One region of the Vibrio qinghaiensis genome, then DNA from elsewhere that is predicted to be linked to it. Evidence: predicted binding sites of a transcription regulator. Region 1 holds the regulator's gene; each other region holds the start of a gene.
The links. The regulator MetJ, encoded in region 1, represses methionine synthesis genes. The targets are predictions, from matches to a motif close to TTAGACNTNTANANGTCTAA.
Positions count from the first base shown of each region.

Region 2: the regulator MetJ is predicted to act here: its motif matches at 5,131-5,150, upstream of metK (methionine adenosyltransferase).
Region 3: the regulator MetJ is predicted to act here: its motif matches at 4,102-4,121, upstream of metE (5-methyltetrahydropteroyltriglutamate--homocysteine S-methyltransferase).

Region 1 is NZ_CP022741.1:2,558,173-2,566,161, reverse strand. Features, by position in the region: gene CCZ37_RS11955 (bifunctional aspartate kinase/homoserine dehydrogenase II) at 1-22, opposite strand, end outside; gene CCZ37_RS11950 (O-succinylhomoserine (thiol)-lyase) at 22-1,188, opposite strand; gene metJ (met regulon transcriptional regulator MetJ) at 1,472-1,798, shown strand; gene CCZ37_RS11940 (malic enzyme-like NAD(P)-binding protein) at 1,946-3,223, opposite strand; gene rpmE (50S ribosomal protein L31) at 3,429-3,644, opposite strand; gene priA (primosomal protein N') at 3,913-6,114, shown strand; gene cytR (DNA-binding transcriptional regulator CytR) at 6,420-7,427, shown strand; gene CCZ37_RS11920 (SPOR domain-containing protein) at 7,530-7,989, shown strand, end outside.
Region 2 is NZ_CP022741.1:364,399-372,387, forward strand. Features, by position in the region: gene CCZ37_RS01860 (YqgE/AlgH family protein) at 76-639, opposite strand; gene gshB (glutathione synthase) at 686-1,639, opposite strand; gene rsmE (16S rRNA (uracil(1498)-N(3))-methyltransferase) at 1,653-2,384, opposite strand; gene endA (deoxyribonuclease I) at 2,493-3,200, opposite strand; gene CCZ37_RS01880 (SprT family zinc-dependent metalloprotease) at 3,334-3,834, opposite strand; gene metK (methionine adenosyltransferase) at 3,902-5,056, opposite strand; gene tkt (transketolase) at 5,386-7,395, shown strand; gene CCZ37_RS01895 (TonB-dependent receptor domain-containing protein) at 7,499-7,989, opposite strand, start outside.
Region 3 is NZ_CP022741.1:1,726,905-1,734,893, forward strand. Features, by position in the region: gene CCZ37_RS07895 (septation protein A) at 1-250, shown strand, start outside; gene yciA (acyl-CoA thioester hydrolase YciA) at 370-771, shown strand; gene CCZ37_RS07905 (YciI family protein) at 861-1,157, shown strand; gene CCZ37_RS07910 (GspS/AspS pilotin family protein) at 1,159-1,548, shown strand; gene metE (5-methyltetrahydropteroyltriglutamate--homocysteine S-methyltransferase) at 1,634-3,928, opposite strand; gene metR (HTH-type transcriptional regulator MetR) at 4,240-5,151, shown strand; gene CCZ37_RS07925 (DUF4250 domain-containing protein) at 5,225-5,425, opposite strand; gene CCZ37_RS07930 (hypothetical protein) at 5,495-6,175, opposite strand; gene CCZ37_RS07935 (sensor domain-containing phosphodiesterase) at 6,272-7,989, opposite strand, start outside.

The DNA of each region.
Region 1 (7,989 bases):
GCAATTGACGTAGGGCAGTCATTAATAGGCCTCCTGCGCTTTAGCAAAGGCCTGCGCGAGATCGTCAATCAAATCTTGCGCATCTTCTAAGCCGACCGATAGGCGTAATAGCTGCTGTGAAACACCGGCTTCGGCCAACGCTTCTTCGCCCATCGCTCGGTGAGTCATCGAAGCGGGGTGGCAGATTAAGCTCTCCACGCCTCCTAATGATTCTGCCAGTGAGAATAATGTTAACTGAGAGACAAAATATTTAAGCTGTTCAAAGCTGCCCGCAAACTCAAAACTGAGCATAGAGCCAAAGCCAGATTGCTGCTTTTTCGCTATCTCATGGCCAGGATGCTCTGGCAAACTCGGGTGATAAATGACCTTGACTAAGGCTTCGCATTGCAGATAGTCCAAAATAGCGCGTGAGCTCTCCTCATGGACGCGCATTCTTGCGCCTAAGGTACGAATGCCACGCAGCGTCATGTAGCTATCAAAAGGGGTTCCCGTTGAGCCAAGGCAGTTGCCCCACCATGCTAGCTCTTCAGCGTGCTGCTCTGTTTTAGTGATAACAACTCCGCCAATCACATCGGAGTGGCCGTTGATGAATTTGGTGGTGGAGTGGATGACAAAATCTGCGCCCAACTCTAATGGTTTTTGAAATACTGGCGTTAAGAAGGTGTTGTCAACCGCCACTAATGCACCGACGGCGTGTGCTTGTTGGCAAATATCAGCAATATCGACCACGCGAACTAATGGGTTGGATGGAGTTTCAATGAGTAGCAATTTGGGTTTTTTCGCCAAAGCAGCCTGCAAAGCGTTTGGATCGGATTGATCAATAAAGAGTGTCTGAAAATCGCCTTTTTTGGCGCGTGTATTAAACAGGCGATATGTGCCACCGTAGCAGTCATGCGGGGCCACAATCAGATCGTCAGGACTTAAAAAGGCGGAAACCCATAGATTCAGCGCCGAAGTGCCACAGTTAGTCACCACCGCGCCTTGACCCGATTCGAGTTCAAACAACGCTTTTTCGAGCAGACCTCGATTCGGGTTGCCAGAGCGTGTGTAATCGTATTTAGGCACTTCACCAAACGCAGGAAAGCTATAATTTGTCGAAAGATAAATTGGAGGCACAACAGCATGATATTGAGAGTCGGATTCAATACCGGTTCTAACGGCGATGGTGGCTGGCTTGCGAGTGGTCATGACGGTTTCCTTACTTAATAAACTCAATAAACTGACTTTTATTGAGGGGGTTCCTGCCTTATTCGGGGACAACTAAGGTGGCAATTTCAATTGTCTAGAGTATTAGCTATATCCGATAGTGCGCTATATTGCTATCTATCAGTCGATAATGGCACACTTTACTGAACCAAAAAGAAGACGTCAATATATCTAGACGTCTATATGTCTTTGCTTGTGGCGGTAAATCCCGCTAAAATCCAACTTTCAAATTTTTAACGACCAATTACGATAACGAAGGTGCGCAATGGCAGACTGGAATGGGGAATACATTAGCCCATATGCTGAACATGGGAAGAAGAGTGAGCAAGTCAAAAAAATCACCGTTTCAATCCCATTGAAAGTGTTGAAAGTATTAACTGATGAGCGCACTCGCCGTCAAATCAATAACTTACGCCACGCAACCAACAGTGAGCTGCTGTGTGAAGCCTTCTTGCATGCTTATACCGGTCAACCTTTACCGACCGACGAAGATTTGAGAAAAGATCGTCCAGACGATATTCCGACGGAAGCAAAAGCATTAATGACCGCCATGGGCATTGAATTTGAAGCGTATGATGATGAAGAAGTGTAGCGCGTAATTGCGGTACAACGAGATAAAATCGAGAGGATACTGGGTAAGTTGCCATGGTGACTTTGGCTCTGTGTCTCAGAATATAAAAAAACCGCTGAAAGTCAGCGGTTTTTTTCGAGCGAGGCATTTAGCCGCTCAAGCTTGTGATTATTCTTGCATGTAATTGACAGGCATCTCGATTCGAGCGACGCCAGAGTCAACCGCTGCTTGAGCAACCGCTTTAGCAACACGAGGCAGTAGGCGTGGGTCCATCGGTTTTGGAATGATGTATTCAGGGCCGAAACTTAACGCTTTTACGCCTGCGGCTTTCAACACTTCAGCCGGCACTTCTTCTTTAGCCAGTTCACGTATCGCCTCAACTGCGGCTAGCTTCATTTGGTCATTAATTTCACTAGCACGGACATCCAAAGCGCCACGGAAAATAAATGGGAAGCACAACACGTTGTTGACTTGGTTTGGATAATCGCTACGACCTGTGCCGAGAATTAAATCATCACGTACCGCGCGTGCGAGTTCTGGTTTAATTTCTGGATCTGGGTTTGAGCAAGCAAATACGATCGGTTTATCGGCCATTAATTTTAGCGCTTCGGCAGGCAGCAGGTTGGGGCCTGACACACCTAGGAATAAGTCAGCGCCTTCAATCACATCTTCCAGTGTGCGTTTGTCGGTGTTATTAGCAAACAACTGCTTATATTCATTAATGTCATCGCGACGAGTATGAATCACACCTTTGCGATCAAGCATGTAGATTTTTTCACGCATTGCGCCGCACTTAATCAATAGTTCCATGCAAGCGGTGGCTGCTGCGCCAGCGCCAAGACAGACGATAGTGCATTCGTTGAGTTTCTTGCCTTGCAGTTCAATCGCATTGAGCATGCCAGCGGCGGTAACAATCGCAGTGCCGTGTTGATCGTCATGGAAAACAGGCACATTACAGCGTTCGATCAAACGGCGTTCAATCTCAAAGCAATCTGGTGCTTTGATATCTTCTAAGTTGATGCCGCCAAAGGTGTCAGCGATGTTGGCAACCGTATCGACAAATTCATCGATTGTGCGGTGTTTTACTTCAATATCAATTGAATCAAGTCCAGCAAAGCGTTTAAACAGTAGCGCTTTTCCTTCCATGACGGGCTTGGAAGCCATCGGACCTAAGTTACCTAAACCAAGAATAGCCGTGCCGTTTGAGATCACAGCGACGGTGTTGCCTTTCGCAGTGTATTTATAAACGTTGTCGATGTTCTGCGCGATTTCACGAACCGGTTCAGCGACGCCCGGACTGTAAGCTAGAGCAAGGTCTTCAGCCGAGTCGGCAGGCTTAGTTAATGAAATGGCAATTTTACCCGCGGTTGGGTAAGCATGATAATCGAGTGCGCGTTGGCGAAATTGTTCTTCTGCCGTTAATTCTTGGTGAGTGTCATCAGACATAGGTATAAGTGCTCGTGTTGGATTGGAAAAGGTCCATAATTCTAATGGATGTTGCTCAAACTTCCTAGGCGGGAACCTGACGTGCTTCATCAAAAAATGGAGAAAATGTCGCAGATAAGACCAGTGCGTACTGACAACTATACAAAAAATGCCAACAAAAAAGGATGCCGAGGCATCCTTTTTTAATTTTCTAGCAAAAAAGAGATTATTTGCTAGAAAGAGCACCGAAACGCTTGTTGAAGCGATCTACACGGCCGCCAGTATCAACGATACGTTGCTTACCAGTGTAGAATGGGTGACATTTGTCACACACGTCTAGGTGGATAGAATCTTTGCCTAGCGTTGAGCTGAACTCGAAAGAGTTGCCGCAAGAACAAGTCGCGCTAACTGCTTTGTACTCTGGATGGATACCAGCTTTCATGGGATAACCTCAAATTGGGCCGCGTCGCTATCCGAATCTATGCCGGACACCACACGTAGTTAATAAAAAAATGTTGATACCGCTGACTGCTTAACATCAAGCAAGAAGCCATATCATCAAGGCGCGATATATTAATGAATCCTCTTCAGTGGATCAAGCCATTTCGCCGCTATTTTCGCCACATTTTTGTCCAATGACGAAGCTCGAATTTCGGTGACGCATCCAGTAGACTGTCTTTTCACATTTTTTGTAGAACGAACGGTCGATTATGCGCCCCACCATTGCACGCGTTGCCTTACCTGTCCCATTGGATAAGCAGTTTGATTATCAGATCCCAAGTCATCTGTTTCCGATTGTTGGTGGACGAGTGTCGGTGCCATTTGGTCGGCAAACTCTGGTGGGTATCGTCACCGCTATAGTCAGTGAGTCTGAGTTTTCAGTCGATCAATTAAAGTCGCTAAAAGCGGTGCTCGATAGCCAGCCAGTCTGGCCAGAGAAACTCTATCAATTGCTGTTGTGGTGTAGCCAGTTTTATCAATACCCATTAGGCGACACGTTATTTAATGCATTGCCTGGCGCATTACGCAAAGGGAAAGCGGCCGATTTTTCGACTTTAGTAGAGTGGCAACTGACGCCCGGTGGGCGCGATCAACTCATGCAAGGATTTGGGCGAGCGGTAAAGCAAGCCAAAGTGATGGCGATGCTTGAGTCTGGCGCTGTACCCCATCAACTGTTTATTGATGAAGAGGTAGGTAGCAGCGTACTCAAAACCTTACAAGAGAAAGGCTGGATAGAATCACTGGAAAAACGGCCGACACTGACGGCTTGGCCGCAGAATGTTGAAGCGGATGTGGAAAAGCCCAAGCTCAACCAAGAACAAGCGATCGCGATTGCTTCAATTAATAGCCATCACCATTTCGCATGCTATTTACTTGAAGGGGTCACCGGTTCAGGGAAAACCGAAGTTTATTTAAACCTGATTAAACCCGTTTTAGAAAAGGGCCGCCAGGCATTGGTACTGGTGCCTGAGATCGGTCTAACACCACAAACCATTAACCGCTTTCGTAAGCGATTTAATGTGCCAGTTGCCGTGGTCCACTCGGGGCTCAATGAAACCGAGCGCCTCAACGCGTGGTTAGCGGCGCGTGATAATATCGCGGGCATTATTATTGGTACTCGCTCAGCGCTACTAACGCCTTTTGCAGATCTAGGTATCATCATTGTTGATGAAGAGCACGACGCTTCGTATAAACAGCAAGATAGCCTACGCTACCATGCAAGAGATGTCGCGGTAATGCGTGCAAACCTTGAGCAGATCCCGATTGTGCTCGGTTCTGCCACTCCAGCATTAGAAACGTTGCATAATGCATTGAGCGGCAAATATCATCACTTAAGCTTAACTCAGCGTGCGGGCGTAGCGGTGCCCACTAAAAACAAAGTGTTGGATGTGAAAGGCCTGTTTTTAGAGAGTGGTTTATCAGCGCCGCTGATTGCTGAGATGAGAAAACACCTCAGCGCTGGTAACCAAGTGATGCTGTTTCTCAATCGGCGCGGCTTCTCGCCCGCGCTGATGTGCCATGAATGCGGTTGGATTGCCGAATGCAAACGTTGCGATGCGTACTATACCTTTCACCAATACAGCAGTGACATGCGTTGTCACCATTGCGGCTCGCAACGTCCGGTGGTTCATCAGTGTCAAGGTTGTGGTTCAACTCAGTTGGTCACGGTTGGGGTGGGCACCGAGCAACTTGAAGCGCAACTGGCGCAGCTTTTCCCCGAATATAAAACGGTGCGTATTGATCGCGATAGTACGCGTCGTAAAGGCAGTTTAGAAAGTGCATTATCATCGATTCGCCAAGGTGAGTATCAGATTTTAATTGGCACGCAGATGCTCGCTAAAGGGCACCATTTTCCCGATGTGACTTTAGTGGCGTTATTGGATGTGGATGGTTCGCTATACAGCAGTGATTTTCGCGCCGCCGAACGCTTGGCGCAGCTATTTACTCAAGTGGCAGGTCGAGCAGGGCGTGCTAGCAAACCCGGCGAAGTCATTTTACAAACGCATCACCCGGAACACAGTTTGCTGCAAGCACTGTTGCAAAAGGATTATCGTCATTTTGCAGAAACCGCGTTAGAAGAGCGGAAAATAGCGATGTTGCCGCCTTACACCTATCTCACACTATTTAAAGCGGAATCCAATCAAGCTTCGATGGTGGAAGAGTTCTTACGCCAAATCAGGCATACGTTAGAAGCGCATCCATTATTTGATGATTCGTGCTTAGTGTTAGGGCCAACCCCAGCTCCATTGGCGAAAAGAGCGGGCAAATATCGTTGGCAGTTATTACTGCAAACTCAGCATCGATCCAAAATGCAAAAACTATTGATGAGCGCTAAACCAGCCATTGGACTGTTACCTCTAGCCAAGAAAATTCGCTGGTCGTTAGATATTGAACCGCAAGATCTCAGTTAAACCTCAGTAGCGTTTCCGATGAAATGAGATGTAACATATTGAAGCAATCGAATGCTAAAGAGGCTGCTATTATTTTTGCTAGCCAATTTAATCCTCTCTAATGTGAGTGACTTCACGCTTGTTATGTAAGATTTGTTAATCTGACCGTAACTTTATGGGTGGAAATGAATAGACTATCACTCATATATCCGCTGTGAATAACAGCTCGTCGTTTAAAATGGATAACCAGATTGTACAATCTGATTGTATAAACATAACAACGGGTGATTTCAACCCAGTAACGACTTTTAAAGAGGTTAATTTCTATGGCGACAATGAAGGATGTTGCCCAGCTTGCAGGTGTATCAACCGCCACAGTATCTAGGGCGTTGATGAACCCTGAAAAAGTATCATCTTCAACGCGAAAGCGTGTCGAAGATGCCGTTTTAGAAGCTGGTTACTCACCAAATTCTCTCGCTCGCAACTTACGCCGTAATGAATCCAAAACCATTGTCGCTATCGTGCCGGATATTTGTGACCCTTACTTCACCGAGATCATTCGTGGTATCGAAGATGCGGCGATGGAACATGGTTATTTAGTACTACTGGGTGATAGTGGTCAGCAGAAAAAGCGAGAAAGTTCGTTAGTTAACCTCGTATTTACTAAGCAAGTTGATGGCATGTTGCTGCTAGGTACGGATTTGCCGTTTGATGTCAGTAAGCCTGAACAAAAAAACCTGCCACCTATGGTGATGGCCTGTGAATTTGCGCCAGAACTTGAGTTGCCAACGGTACATATTGATAACCTTACCTCAGCGTTTGAGGCGGTGAACTACCTTACGCAGCTTGGGCACAAACGCATCGCGCAAATTTCAGGGCCAGCAGAGGCAACCTTGTGTAAGTTCCGCCATCAAGGTTATCAACAAGCCTTACGCCGTGCAGGGATTGAAATGAATCCTAATTATTGCACTTATGGTGATTTTACTTTTGAAGCCGGGGCTAAAGCACTGCGCCAATTATTGGCGTCATCTGAGCCCCCCACCGCCATTTTTAGTCATAATGACAGTATGGCGATCGGTGTCATTAAGGAAGCCAAAAAATTGGGTTTGCGCGTTCCACAAGATATTTCAGTGGTGGGATTTGATGATATTCAATTTGCGCTCTACTGCGATCCACCGTTAACGACCATATCACAGCCGCGCTATGAGATAGGGCGTCAAGCGATGCTCATGATGCTCGATCTTCTTCGTGGTCAAGAGGTTGGCGCAGGTTCTCGACTATTAGAAACCAAGTTAGTGATTCGAGAAAGCGCAGCGCCTCCTCGTTTGAGCTAACCACATGCAGCGCATTTTTGATGCGCTGCAACTCTTTCAACACTATTAAGTCGTTGGAAACTGCATTAACATTGGCACAAACCATCAACTTTTGAATTCTCTGTGGCTAATAAAGATTATGTAAGGCGCGGTCGTAGTCCGAAAAAGCCGACCCCGAAAAAAACAGCTCCACGTCGTAAACCTTGGCGTAGTGGCTTATTGGCACTATTACTCATTTCCGGTTTTAGTTATGGGTTGTTCTTACTCAGCCGTGATCCTGAGCCGCCTCAAGCGGTTGTGGTTCCTACAAAACCAGTCGCAAAACCTAAGCCAGAGAAAGTGATCCCACCGCCCCCAGAGGAAAAATGGGATTACGTGGATAGCTTGCCGAAACGTGAAGTAGAAGTGGTAGCCAAAGAACAAAAAGTGTCTGAAATTCCTTATATTATGCAGTGTGGGGCGTACAAGACTTCGTCGCAGGCTGAAAGCCGTAAACTCGATATCGCGTTTCAGGGTTTAAAAAGTGAAATCCGAAAAACGGAAGGCAGCAGTTGGTATCGCGTGGTATTAGGGCCATACAAAT
Region 2 (7,989 bases), 680 kb from region 1:
ATCTTGCATGGTGTAACGAAGGCTCTAAAAAGGCGCGTAGCCTAGTTAGAGCCGTAAAGGTTAGAGCCGTAAAAGTTAAGCATGCCCAGCTTGCGCTGAGAGTTGGATGGGATCAATACCGAATTTTTTAATCGCCTGATTCCACTTATCGTGAATGGGCGTATTAAAGATAACCTCTGGATCGGCCTCAATGGTTAACCAAGAATTTTCAGCCAGCTCTAACTCAAGCTGACCGGGCTCCCAGCCTGAATAACCCAGAGCCACAAGATAGTGACTTGGTTCGGCATCCGTGCCCAGTACCGCTAAAATATCTTTCGATGTGGTGACGGCAATGTCATCGCTCATACGGATGCTGGATTCATAATGATCTTTCGGTCGATGTAGAATAAACCCACGATCTTCAGAAACAGGACCGCCATTCAATACGGGCCTTTTTAGGCTATCAAGTTGAAGCTTCGGGTAGCTTGGCTCAACATCGACTTGGTTTAACATGCCGCCCACAGTGATATCAATCGGCACATTAATCATCAAGCCCATCGCCCCATCTTCATTGTGTTCACAGATGTAAATAACACTGTGCTTGAAGTAAGGGTCTCTCATACTTGGCATGGCAACTAAAAAATGATTTGTAAGATTCATACTGCCTCCAACCTATCGCAAATTACTGGGCAAGAGTTTGCCCAGTTCAGCATGACTTGTTGATTCGACGCTCAATCGCGTCCATCAACTTACCGGTAATTGAGATATCAAAGGCGGCCTCTATTTCACGAATACACGTAGGGCTCGTCACGTTGATCTCAGTGAGCTTGTCGCCAATAACGTCAAGTCCGACAAAGATTAAGCCTTTTTCTTTCAATGTTGGAGCAATGGTTTGAGCAATTTTCTTATCGGTTTCGCTCAGTGGACGCGCTTCACCACGGCCACCCGCTGCCAAATTGCCACGGGTTTCACCTTGTGCCGGAATTCGCGCTAGGCAGTAAGGCATTGGTTCACCATCGACCACTAAAATACGTTTATCACCGTTGCTGATGTCAGGTACAAAAGTTTGCGCCATACAGTAGTTTTGGCCGTGGTTAGTTAATGTTTCGATAATGACGGATACGTTTGGATCTCCCTCTTTAACGCGGAAGATAGATGCTCCGCCCATACCGTCTAACGGTTTTAAAATCACATCACCATGTTGCGCGCGGAAGGCTTTAATTTTTTCCGCTTTACGCGTCACTATGGTGGTTGGCGTTAGTTCAGGGAACCATGCCGTAAACAGTTTCTCATTGCAGTCACGTAAGCTTTGCGGCTTATTGACGATTAATGTTCCTGCTTCTTCTGCTCGTTCTAGAATGTAGGTTGCGTAGATATATTCAGTATCAAACGGCGGATCTTTACGCATCAACACTGCATCGAGATCAGCCAGTGGAATAGTTTGCTCAGATAAAAACTCATACCAACCGTTCGGATCTTCTTTTAATGTCACCACTTTGGTATCGGCAAAAGCGACACCTTGATCTAAGTGTAGATCATTCATCTCCATATAGTGGATTTCATAACCACGACGCTGCGCTTCTAGCAACATGGCAAAGCTGGAATCTTTTTTGATGTTAATGGACGAGATAGGGTCCATGACGATACCAAGTTTAATCATTGTTTTTCTCCGGTTAGCCAAGATCGCCAAAGCGAACTTGAAGAGCAGTAATAGCCGTTAAGGCCGCAGTTTCAGTACGCAGTACGCGTGGGCCTAGCAAGGTTTCTTCAAAATGGTACTGTTCAGTCATGCTAATTTCTGATTCTGATAAGCCTCCTTCAGGGCCAATCAACAAACGGACTTTATTGATAGGTTGAGGTAGGGTATTAATCGAATACTTCGCACGTGGATGTAAGTTGAGCTTGAGTGCATCACTGGGTTCGGCACACCACTCTTGCAACTGCATAATTGGGCGGATCAGCGGCACAATATTGCGGCCGCACTGCTCACAAGCGCTGATTGCAATTTTTTGCCACTGTTCAAGTTTTTTCTCAAAACGTTTGGCATCTAATTTCACGCCGCAACGTTCAGAAATCAAAGGCGTGATGGTATTGATGCCAAGTTCGACCGATTTTTGAATGGTGAACTCCATTTTGTCTCCACGCGAGATCACCTGCCCAAGGTGTAAATTAAGAGGCGATTCACAGCTGCTTTCGACTCTTTTCAACACATTGACCAGTACATTTTTTTTGCTGACCTCGGTAATTTCCGCTGGGAATTCCGCGCCACTGCCATCAAAAAGCAGTACTTCTTGGCCCGCTTGCATGCGTAGCACCCGGCCAATATGCCCAGCCGCATCATCATTGAGAGCAATAATGGCTGAGGGTTGAAGAGGAGTCGGATGATAAATTCTAGGGATACGCATGGATAGTTCCTACCTGACGTTGAATAGCCATTAACATGGATGCTTTACACTGAAAAAACAAGAGGCAAGGGCGAGTTTCAATCACGAAAATGGCCCACAAAAAGTACCTTATGAACGGCACTGTTGCTGTACAAATGGGTTGTGGTTGCCTTGAACTTTGGCAATTCGCTGATCGCGTTTGCATTCCCACTCATCGGCTGGGTATTGGCGATTCCAAGCCTGCATTAGTTGTGTTTGGGATTTGGATAACTGAAAGCCATAGTTCTGGCTCATGTACAGATAGGTACGAGCAATTGAGCCACGTGCTCTATCGGGTGGCATGACTTTGCGTTGTTTAAAATCGACCTGCATTTCACAACGGCCATAGCTTTCACCTTCTACGCCATTCCACTGACTGAAATTGTAGTTTGAACGGTCGCCGTTGACTTCGCCAATCGCCGGCGTCAGGTTGTGGAGGTCAGCTTCCATCGAACGAAAAATAGTATCATTTTTGGTGCAATTTTTACGCCCACCTTGTTGCCAGCACTGACGCTGGTGGCCAAATTGCCAAGCCGGGACGACGTGTTCCCATTCAATGCGGCTGGCGCGAGTTTGCTGTTTGCGAACTTGGTAACCACAAGCTTGTAAGTCGGGCGTGCCTTTCTTACCTTGCCATGCTATGTCACAACCGCAGTAAAAGCTCACTGGATGATCATGATAGATTTTCAATGCTTCTTTTTTAGCTTGAGAAAAGGAAGCGGGAGGCGCAGCTAGGGCACAAAACGAGAACAGAGCTAAGCTGCTATTCACAAGCAATAAGCGAAAATAGGACATCATTTAGACTGATATAAGTATGGTTTTTATAAGTCTAACACTCAGATTAAAGAATAATAAATGATGTTTTTGTTGTTAATTGCAGATGAGTGTAATCACACCGCTGTGGATTCAACTAGCAGCAACCAAAGTTTATTTAGGAAAGCTGCACGCCAGTAAAATGGAGCGTTTGTGCACAGTGTTGGCAGCGGTAGGTGGCTTGATTGCGCATCACTTTATTGTGGCGACGGACAGTGAGCGGGTAATGTGCACAGGCGCAGTGATATTCAAAGGTTTTACCTTGCACTGAAGAGACTTCAAAGCGATGAGTGGTATTGGCTGGTAAATGAAACACTTGATTCATCACAGCCTGCCACTCTTTACCGTGTGGAGGAACGCGACCATAGCGCTGGTAGGTAATTAGGTGGGCGATTTCATGTGGGATCACTTCATCGAGAAAGGCGCGTTGATTTTCAGCAAACAGCACTGGATTCAGTCTGATTTCCCAACGTTGTAAATAAGCCTTACCTGCCGCCTTTCCCCGCAACTGATAGTTGATACTCGGCATAGGGAAGTCGTGTTGAAAATAGTGACGAGCGGTTGTGATGCACTGCTTTGCTTTTACTTGCGCACGGTAATGTAGCTCAAAATTAGGCACAGATTCATTCCTAGAAAAAAGCCCTTGCGAATGAGCAAGGGCTTACAAATTTAAACTAGGTTGAAAATTACTTCAAGCCAGCAAAGTCACGCAGGATGGCGGCTTTGTCAGTCGCTTCCCAAGGAAACTCTTCACGGCCGAAGTGACCGTAAGCGGCAGTTTTCTTGTAGATCGGTTGCAGTAAATTGAGCATTTCTTGTAGGCCGTATGGGCGTAGGTCGAAGTGCTGGCGTACCGCTTCAATGATGATCTCTTGGGATACTTTCTCAGTACCAAAGGTTTCGACCATGATTGAGGTTGGATCCGCAATACCAATCGCGTATGACAACTGAATTTCACAACGATCAGCAAGGCCAGCCGCCACGATATTTTTCGCCACATAACGCGCCGCGTAAGCTGCACTACGGTCTACTTTTGATGGATCTTTACCAGAGAATGCACCACCACCGTGACGCGCTGCGCCGCCGTAGGTATCAACGATGATCTTACGACCAGTTAAACCACAGTCGCCCATTGGGCCGCCAATCACAAAACGACCGGTTGGGTTGATGAAGAATTTGGTCTCTTTGCTAAGCCACTCGGCTGGCAACACAGGCTTAATGATCTCTTCCATGACGCCTTCGCGTAGGTCAGCTGTCGAGATAGAGTCGCAATGTTGCGTTGAAAGAACGACGGCATCAATTCCAACAATTTTACCTTGGTCATATTGGAAGGTAACTTGAGATTTTGCATCAGGACGTAGCCAAGAAAGCGTGCCATTTTTACGCACTTCTGCTTGTTTTTGCATCAAGCGGTGAGCGTAGGTGATCGGTGCTGGCATCAGGATTTCAGTTTCGTTGGTCGCGTAACCGAACATAATACCTTGGTCACCGGCGCCTTGTTCTTTAGGATCGGCCTTATCAACACCTTGGTTGATATCAGGTGACTGTTTACCAATGGTATTCAAAACAGCGCAAGAATTGGCATCGAAACCCATCTCTGAGTTGACGTAACCAATTTCACGAACGGTTTGGCGAGTAAGTTCTTCAATGTCCACCCATGCAGAGGTCGTGATTTCACCACCAACCATGACCATGCCGGTTTTCACGTAAGTTTCACAAGCAACACGCGCTTTGATGTCTTGTTCTAGAATCGCATCCAAAACCGCATCAGAAATTTGGTCTGCAATTTTATCTGGATGGCCTTCTGAAACGGATTCAGAAGTAAACAGGTGCTTAGCCATGGGAGCTCCACTTTTATTCGTTGGACTATGGCAAGCTTTGCTCACCATCGTTATTCATTAGTTTATGTAGGTGTTTCTACATCTAGACGTCTATTCTAGTTTTGAATAGTCGAATTACAAGTTATTTTTACGCCTGTCTGTAAACCAAACGTTTGCTTAAATTTAGATGAAAAATTGGAGTTTGGTTTTTTATCCTAAAAATAAGCGCCAAAGAGCACTATTCCTCCAGTAAAACGTTTGCAGTGAGAAAAGTGCTTTGAGAGAATAGCCGCGCTATTTTCAGCCCATTTCCGTTAATTTGGATTCGCTTAATGCACTCAGGAGCAGACATGTCTTCCCATAACCTTGTTTCTAATAAAGAACTCGCCAATGCCATCCGTGCTCTTAGTATGGACGGTGTTCAACAAGCTAACTCTGGTCACCCTGGTGCACCGATGGGTATGGCCGATATCGCTGAAGTTCTTTGGCGTGGCCACTTAAACCATAACCCACAAAACCCACAATGGGCTGACCGCGACCGTTTTGTGCTGTCGAACGGCCACGGCTCAATGCTGATTTACTCTTTGTTGCACCTGAGCGGTTACGCGCTGTCGATTGATGATTTGAAAAACTTCCGTCAATTGCACTCAAAAACACCGGGTCACCCAGAATACGGTTACGCGCCGGGCATTGAAACCACCACGGGTCCACTAGGCCAAGGTATTACCAATGCGGTCGGCATGGCGATGGCTGAAAAAGCACTGGCGGCGCAGTTCAACAAACCGGGTCACGACATCGTTGACCACTTCACTTATGTGTTCATGGGTGATGGCTGTTTGATGGAAGGCATCTCGCACGAGGCGTGTTCTCTTGCAGGTACGCTAGGTCTTGGCAAACTGATTGCGTTTTGGGATGACAACGGCATCTCTATCGATGGTCATGTGGAAGGCTGGTTCTCTGATGACACGCCAAAACGTTTTGAAGCGTACGGCTGGCATGTTATTGCTGCGGTTGATGGCCATAACGCTGAAGCGATTAATGCCGCGATTGAGGCTGCGAAAGCAGACCCTCGTCCAACCTTGATTTGCACCAAAACCATCATCGGTTTTGGCTCGCCAAACAAAGCGGGCTCACACGACTGTCACGGTGCCCCTTTAGGCGCTGAGGAAATCAAAGCGGCGCGTGAATTCCTGGGTTGGCCGCACGCACCTTTCCACATCCCTGCCGACATTTACGCGCAGTGGGATGCCAAAGAAGCTGGCCAAGCAAAAGAAACCGCTTGGAACGCCAAGTTTGAAGCTTACGCCGCCGCTTACCCAGCCGAAGCCGCTGAGTTCAAACGCCGCGTAAACGGCGAGTTGCCAGCAGAATGGGAAGCGAAAGCGAGTCAAATTATTGCGGACCTTCAAGCCAACCCAGCCAATATTGCGTCACGTAAAGCGTCACAAAATGCGCTGGAAGCGTTTGGTAAAATGCTGCCAGAATTTATGGGCGGCTCGGCGGACTTAGCACCGTCTAACCTCACCATGTGGTCGGGCTCTCAATCGCTCACGGCGGAAGACTTCTCGGGTAACTACATTCACTACGGTGTACGTGAATTCGGTATGACGGCCATCATGAATGGTATCGCGCTGCACGGTGGCTTCGTTCCTTACGGCGCAACCTTCCTGATGTTTATGGAATACGCACGTAACGCAATGCGCATGGCGGCTCTGATGAAGATTCAGAACATCCAAGTGTACACGCACGATTCTATCGGCTTGGGCGAAGATGGCCCAACCCACCAACCAGTTGAGCAAATCGCATCGCTACGTCTAACACCAAACATGAGCACATGGCGTCCGTGTGACCAAGTGGAATCAGCTGTCGCATGGAAATTGGCGATTGAGCGTAAAGATGGCCCATCAGCGCTGATTTTCTCTCGTCAAAACCTCGCGCAGCAGCCACGCAGCGAAACGCAAGTTGCCGATATCACGAAAGGTGGTTACATCCTAAAAGAGTGCGCTGGTCAGCCTGAGCTTATCCTTATCGCGACGGGTTCTGAAGTTGAACTCGCAGTGAAAGCCGCTGAGCAGCTAAGCGCAGAAGGTAAGAAAGTACGCGTGGTTTCGATGCCATCAACCGATGCATTCGACAAACAAGACGCCGCCTACCGCGAAGCGGTACTACCAGCGGCCGTGACTAAGCGTATCGCTATTGAAGCGGGTATCGCGGATTTCTGGTACAAGTACGTTGGTTTTGGCGGCAAGATCATCGGTATGACGACGTTTGGCGAATCAGCACCCGCAGACCAACTGTTCAAGATGTTTGGTTTCACCGTTGACAATGTGGTGAACACAGCGAAAGAACTGCTGGCGTAATTGAAAGCGGCTCTTTTCTTTGTTAAGCAAAGAAAAATAGACGATAAAAAAATCCCGCTACGGCGGGATTTTTGTTTTATAGCACGAAACTTAAACGATTCGATTAGTAAGAGATTTCAAATCCGAGTGTAATGGTTCGCCCCGGATCAGGCATGCTGACCACAGAACCCGGACGCACTTGATAACGATCGGTCACGTTGTTGATCGCAAAGAACAGCTGCGTGTTGGCATTCAACTCGTACTGTGAATAGAGATCAATCGTGTAATCGGACGGGATTTCAAGGATCGGATTGGCCGCCGTGCCCGCCAACCAATCACTAGGGTTTGATTTGCCCGAGTGATAAGAAACTTTTACCCCAGAATCGAGCGTGTCGTTGAAGAATTTCGTGCCCACATTTAGGTACAAATTCTGCTTTGGCGGAATCCGCGTTGGGGTTAATCCCCATGCAAATCCAAGCGAATTACAGGTATCACTCTCCGCGTATTGCGCTTGTTGAACTGAACAAATCTTTGTCTCGCTGTACAAGGTCGCCGCGAAGTGGGTGTACAACCAAGCATATTGGTAATGGGCATCCAACTCCCAACCAGAGAGTT
Region 3 (7,989 bases), 830 kb from region 1:
CAAGGAGCTAACCTTACCTGAACACGTATGGACAAAAATCAACTGGGCGTGGGTTTTCTTTTTCAGCGTTTGTGCTGTACTAAACATCTACATTGCATATCAACTGCCATTGGATGTTTGGGTCAACTTCAAAGTATTTGGCTTATTAGCCGCGACTTTTGTTTATACCTTATTAACGGGCGTTTTTATTTACAAACATCTACCAAAAGAGAAACCCGTTTCCGATAGCTCCCCCTCACAAGATCATTGAGCATATTGACCTTATTACAAGGACTCTTATGAGTGCAAAAAGGTCAGTTTTCGCTATAATACGCCTCTATTTTTCAGCGACCACTTTGGTCGCTGTTTTGTTGTTATGGATGTCGAAAAATGAATCAGGAAAATAGCGCCCCAAGAGGCCAATTATTGCTACGCACTTTAGCCATGCCAGCAGATACTAACGCCAACGGTGACATTTTCGGCGGTTGGATCATGTCTCAACTCGACTTGGCTGGCGCAATTTTAGCCAAAGAGATCTCATTTGGCCGCGTTGTCACTGTGTCTGTTTCTAGCATTACGTTTAAAAAACCCGTCAAAGTTGGCGATGTAGTGTGTTGTTATGGTGAATGTACTAAGATTGGCCGCACTTCAATGTCCGTTAATCTTGAAGTATGGGTAAAACCCATCAAATACGACAGCGTGGGGGCTCGTTTCCAAGTATGTGAAGCCACCTTCAATTATGTCGCCATTGATACCGATGGCCGCCCTCGACCGATTAAGCCTAGCAACTGATCACAGAAATTCAGTTTGATTGCTTTCAATACGCGCCAGTTTCAGTACAGTAAGGCTTCGACTTCATACCAAACAATAAGGATATCAATATGTGGTACGTTATTTTCTCTCAAGACGTAGAAAACTCGTTGGAAAAACGCATGAGTGTCCGGCCACAACATTTAGAGCGCTTACAAACCTTGCAAGATGAAGGTCGTCTATTAACCGCAGGGCCAATGCCAGCCATTGATTCGGAGAATCCAGCAGAAGCCGGGTTTACAGGGTCAACAGTCATCGCTGAGTTTGATTCGTTAAGACAAGCTCAAGCATGGGCGGATGCCGATCCTTATATTGCTGCCGGTGTTTATCAGCATGTTATTGTTAAACCCTTTAAGAAAGTGTTTTAAGATGAAAGTCATTCTCTGTGCCGTATTCGCGACCCTTCTTGCTGTAGGCTGTAGTTCGAACGGTGATCAGCAAAAATATTTAGAAGCCCTTGCCAGTAACCGCGCCAAAGTTATCAGTGCTGAATTACCCCTAGAATTCGGGCCTCTTTCAGTCATGCGTGCAAGTTCAAAGGGAAGTACCGTTGAAATTATGATGATTTACAATGTGGATCAAAAAGGAGCAAAACCGATTGATCAAGTATTAAAAACCAGCATTAATTCCTACTGTTCTGATGACATCACTCGCGCCAACATCGATTTTGGGCTGACTTATCGTATCAAAATGCGTAATACTCGCGGCCAATTAGTCGTGGACCAGTTGATCAACAAAGAAACCTGTACTGTGCAATAGCCACCCGCTCATCACCAGATCACCAACTATTTGCCTGGCAAAAAATAGAGGCCTCAAATGAGGCCTCTATAGCGATTTATTTTTCTTACACTCTTTGTGGTTTAAGCTCTTTGCGCAGCGTTTTAGCTGCTGACACCAAGTTGGTCAGTGCTGCCTCCACTTCATTCCAATTGCGCGTTTTTAAGCCGCAATCAGGATTAACCCATAATCTCTCGGCTGGAATTTTTTCCGCCGCTTTACGCAACAAACCTTCAATCCACTCTTGAGAGGGAATGTTGGGCGAGTGAATATCGTACACACCTGGGCCAATTTCATTCGGGTAGTTAAACTCTTCAAACGCTTTGAGCAGTTCCATATTCGAGCGAGAAGTTTCAATCGTAATCACATCGGCATCCAGTGCCGCTACTGAGTCAATGATTTCATTAAATTCGCTATAACACATGTGAGTGTGGATCTGCGTTTCGGGTTTCGCACTCGCCGCCGCAATTTTAAATGCCTCAACCGCCCACGCCAGATATGCTTGATGGTCACGCTTCTTCAATGGCAATCCTTCACGAATCGCAGGTTCATCAATTTGGATGATGTTAATGCCCGCTTGCTGCAGGTCTGCCACTTCATCACGCAAAGCGAAAGCCAATTGCTGAGTGATGGTTTGACGAGAAATATCTTCACGGGGAAACGTCCAACATAAAATCGTTACAGGCCCAGTCAACATTCCTTTCATTTGCTTCGCAGTCAATGATTGAGCATAAGTAGACCACTCCACCGTAATCGGTTTTTCACGTTCAATATCGGCCACCACGATAGCCGGTTTTACGCAGCGTGAGCCGTAACTTTGCACCCAGCCAAATTGCGTAGTCTGGAAACCGGCTAAGTTTTCAGCAAAGTACTCCACCATGTCATTACGCTCAGCTTCACCGTGCACTAACACGTCGAGATCAAGTGCCTCTTGACGTTTTACTGCATCGGCAATATGCCCTTTCAATGCATTGATATAATCAGCGTGCGCCAGTTTACCTTGACGGTAAGCACTGCGCTGATGACGGATCTCACTCGTTTGAGGGAATGAGCCTATGGTTGTCGTTGGCAAAAATGGCAACCCTAACACTTCAGCTTGGTGATGAGCGCGCTCTGAATAAGGTGCACTGCGCTCAGAGAGTGCCGCCGTTATGCTGTTGACTCTCGCCTGTACATGCGGTTTATTAACGTGAGTTGCCGTTTTACGTGCAAGTATCGGTTGGCTATAAGTTTCACAGGCCAGAATCGCCGCGTCATCACCGTCCAGTGCCTTACCAAGTAAAGCAACTTCTGTCACTTTTTGTTTGGCAAATGCAAACCAACTTTGTACTTCATCACTGAGCTGCTGCTCAAGATCTAAATCAACCGGGCTATGCAGCAGTGAACACGAACTCGCAATCCACAGACGATCCCCCAATTGCTGCTTCACTGGCTGTAAACGAGCCAATAACGTCGCAAGATCGGCGCGCCACACATTGCGTCCATTGACCACACCTGCCGAAAGTACCCAATTTTTTGGCAATTTCTCTAGTACCGCGTTCAATTGATCGGCAGAAGCGGAGAGATCGATGTGCAATCCATTCACTGGTAGCTCAATGATTTTATCGAGCGTATCAAGCACCGAATCAAAATAAGTAGTGAGTAACAGTTTTACATCACCAGCGATCACTTGATAAGCCAACTTAAATGCATCTTGCCACTTTGGTTCTAGCTCTAACGCTAAAATAGGCTCATCGATTTGTACCCATTCCACTCCTTGTTTAGCAAGCTTAGCTAAAATTGCTTGATAAGCGGTCAATAAACGAGGCAGTAAGGTCAGGCGATCAAATCCCTCTTCGACCTCTTTACCCAAGTAGAGGTAGCTCAGCGGGCCAAGCAGTACAGGCTTAACTTGGTGGCCTGCTTTCGACGCTTCATTGACTTCCTCAAACAGTTGAGGCCAGCTGACTTCGAACGTATCGTCTTGGCTGAACTCCGGCACAAGGTAGTGATAATTGGTATTAAACCATTTAGTCATATCAGAAGCGGCACTTCCGCTACAGCCGCAACCCGCTTGTGATTGACCGCGTCCAACGCGAAAGAGTGTATCTAAATCAGGAAAGCCGTTGCTATGACGTTTAGGAACGTGTCCAAGGAGCAATGTGGTTGTGAGTACGTGATCGTACCAAGCGAAATCGCCTACGGTTGAAAAACTCAGACCCGCTTGTTGCTGCTCAGCCCAGTTTTTCTGACGAATATCATGCCCCACTTGCAGTAACTGCGCTTGATCGCTTTCGCCACGCCAATATTTTTCTAACGCAAATTTCAGTTCGCGTTTTTCACCAATACGTGGATAACCTAAGATGTGAGTCGTCGTTGTCATGTCCCTAGTCCTTTTGCTGTTGATCGTGTCTGATTCTTTACTGCATGAGATAAAGATGTCTGGATGGCTAGACTATCCATCTAAACTGACCCACAGACAAGGTGCAATTATTCAACTTGTTTATTAAAAAAATTCATGTTGATCGAAGAGAGCTTTAATTAACATCAAGATAAATAGACGTCTAGATGTTTACAGCTCCATATTAAAAGCGTAACTTAGCTCAGAACAGCAGAATGATCACCGTGTTGATGCGACCCACGATATTGGTATCAACCACCGTTCTCTCAAAGGAATGAAGGAAAATAATGGCAATGATTGAACTTAAGCATCTGAAGACTTTAGTTTCTTTAAGGGACAGCGGCTCACTCACCTCAACAGCTACCGCGCTCCATTTGACGCAATCGGCCCTTTCACATCAGATTAAAGATCTCGAAATACGCATTGGCGGGCCACTGTTTCTACGCAAAACTCGCCCAGTAAAATTTACCTCAGAAGGAGAGATCCTACTGAAACTGGCTGACGAGATCCTGCCAAAGCTGGCCAGAGCTGAAAATGACTTGGCCAGCTTGAAAGAAGACGTCAATGGGCGCTTACACATGGCGATTGAATGCCACTCTTGCTTTCAATGGTTGATGCCAGCGCTGCGCGAATATCAGCTTGCTTGGCCAAGTGTGACGTTAGATTTTTCGTCCGGCTTTGGCTTTGAACCTTTACCCGCATTGCTGGCCGGCGAACTTGATTTGGTCATCACTTCCGATATTTTGCCTCGCTCAGAGGTACATTACGAACCACTCTTTGATTTTGAAATGCGCCTTATCACCTCTACAACTCACCTACTTGCGGGAAAATCGGTGATTGAGCCAGAGGATCTCGCCTCACAAACGATGCTCACTTACCCCGTACAAAAGCAGCGTTTGGATGTGGTGAAACACTTTCTACAACCAGCCGGAGTTGAACCCGCCAAATGGAAACAAGCTGATAACACTTTGATGCTAGTACAAATGGTCTCTGCTGGATTAGGTGTGGCAGCACTGCCAAATTGGGCCATCAGCGAGTTCTCTAGGCAGGGGCTTATTACCAGCAAGCCACTAGGGAAAGGTTTATGGCGTCGACTATTTGCCGCAACACGCCACAGCGAAAAAGATCGCCACTATTTACAAGCTTTTTTTGCCACCGCGCGCCAACAATGCAAAAGCCACCTTGACGGGATCAAGATGGCTTAAACTATTCGTCGTGTCGACATGGCTATTTGAATGACAGTGCGGTTGGTTAACTGTCACTGCACGCTGCTTAGCACTAGCGTTGGTTCGCTTTAAATTGGTTGGTCAGTGGGTCGTATTGGTAGCCTAAAACATCCAGCTTACCGACTACATTTTCTCTATCCATTTCATACATACTGGCAAGCTCTTCGAAGCTGTCACACTCTAAGCGTAGCTTCTCATTGACGATGCCAAGTAATATATTGCTATCAAAACGGCTGACGTTACTCAAATCCATGGCTCACTCCTATAGCAAAGAGACCACTAAAGACTAGCGGTAAAATTCGCACTAAAGAGTGACCCAGATCTAGAGATTAAACAAACCTTGAAAACAAATACTGGCTGCCAAGATCAATAACAAGGCTGCCGTTAATTGAATTTTCTCAGCGCTTTTGGCAAACAGGATATGCCAGCACCACACGATAATACCTGCAATCATGAAACCGAATGTCGTTAGCAACGGCAATGTTGCTTGAGCCAACGTTTCGTCATCTAACCCGTACGCGTGCGGCACAACGCATAAAGCGATCCCCATCGAGCAGAGAATGCCCACAACGGGTAGAACTCGATGGAAAGCTTGTAAACGCGAGCGCGCTATCGTTAGTAGAAGGTGCGAGAAACTCGCGCCCAACAAACCGACCAACAGCAACATGGCGATAGAAGCTGGCCAGTGGCCCTGCTCTGATATCTGAATCGCGACATAAGACAAGGCAAGACCATTCGCTAAATACAGTGCCCATAACGGACCTTGATCTCGAGTTTTCTTGGTTTGAACTTGTGAATAGAAATAGAAGATGGAAAATACAACCAAAAAGGCTTCAATTTTCAGTGAAGCCACAGCCAACCAAAGCACACCAATGGCTGGCAAGACGCGATGAATACGGCCACGTTGCCCAGGGCAAATATCTCCTTTGACCAATATTAGTGTCAGTAGCATTTGCGCACCGAGCAGCATGGGTGAAAAAACAGAAAGTAAGGTTTGAATCATAATCGAAACATCATCTGGAAACATCTGGGCGCGATAATAGCAAAGAATAATAGCAAAGAATAATAGCAAAGAGTAAGCGCGAATGCCCAGAGAAGGTTACCGACTTTCGGCCAAGTACCTCAGCACGTCTCCTTGAGTCAATAAGCCTTTGTAACGACTGTTATCGACCAATACCCATGGAAAATCATGTCCTTTTTCGATCAAATTCACCACTTGATTTAGCTCGGTGTACGCGTCAAGCTGAGTGAAATGAAACTTCATGATCTGATTGACGGGCTTACGCCATACGGCCGCTTCACGCGTGGTTTCAAGATCAGTTCCCATATTCGGTGTAAGATGTAAATTGAGTGAAGCAATATCAACGATGCCGACACATGCACCTTGGTTCACCACAGGTAACGAATCAACTTTAGTTGCTTTAAAATATTGATGAACGAGAGAAAGCGGATCGCTAGGATCCAAATGAGGTTTCCCTCCTTTAAACAAGTTGAATAAGCAGTTGGGTTGTTGCTCTGGTTCCGCTTTTGGTCGTGAATACGCAAAACGGCTGTGATACTCCTTTGCATGGATTAACTCTTTCAAAGGCCGGGGTTTTGAAAAAATATAGCCCTGCATGTAATCAATACCTAATGACTTAAGCACCCAAACCTCATGCTCCGTTTCCACCCCTTCAGCAACCACTTTCACGCCGAGTGTGTGCGACAGCTCAGTGATCATTTTAACAATACTGTATTTATTGCTGTTGACCTGAATGTCCGTGACAAACTCGCGATCTATTTTTAAATAATCAAAATTGCAATCGCTGAGGTAGGTAAAAGAGGAATAACCCGTACCAAAATCATCAATTGCAACCGTTACGCCACGCGATCGAAGAGCATTGAGGGCATCAACCTGATGAGATTGGCTATCAAAATAGGCGCTTTCGGTTAGCTCAATGGTGACTGACTGAGGCGTATCCGTGTAGCGATCAATGATCTCCATGGTATTGGCTAAAATCTGCGTCGCATCCATTTTGGTATTGAAAGAGCGGTTGATTGTTACCCCAACACCTTGGCCAAACAAGGTTTTTATCTTGGGTAAATCTTGCAAAGACAAAATACTGACACAACGATCAAGCTCGGCAATCAAATCTAACTCTTCCGCTATATTAATCATTTCTTGCGTGGTAAAAGGTAAATCGGGCACAGGCTTAAAACGGCATAACGCTTCAAATTTTGCAATGTTCCATGTTTTAGTATCAACTATCGGTTGGTAGTGTATCTCTAAATCTTTCTCAGCAATTGCTTTGGTGACTAGCTCTTCCAAATTTTTCCTGCGCTTAACCTGCTGGTGTATTTCACTGTGATAGAAACTGATGTTACGCGCTTCTCCTGCATGCTGCTCAAGCATTGCTTGCATCGCATGCGTCACCATCCGAGCTGGTGTTTTTGCATCGAACCCTAAAACAGACACACCAATTCGGCCATTAATGACAGCAAGGTGTGAGCTGGATTCGTTCTTTAACTCTTTCATAAAGCGGCGAATCGCATGCTGAATAAGGTTAAAATCGGTGTTTTTTTTACACTCAGAACAACTCAAGCTCACTAAATAGATATCTTTGCCCGCATAGCCCACCAACTTTGCTTCTTTACTACGTGCTAAAAAGCTAGAGAGCATCAAGGTTGCGGTGTGATGCCGCTCAGATTCAAAATTAGGCTGAAAAGCGAGTACTATATGTGTTCGATCTTGTGAATGTTCCGTGCAGTAGGTATTAAGTAGGGTTTTAAATTTTTGTTCAGTGAACAGTTGAGTTAAAAGATCGATGTCACCAAGCG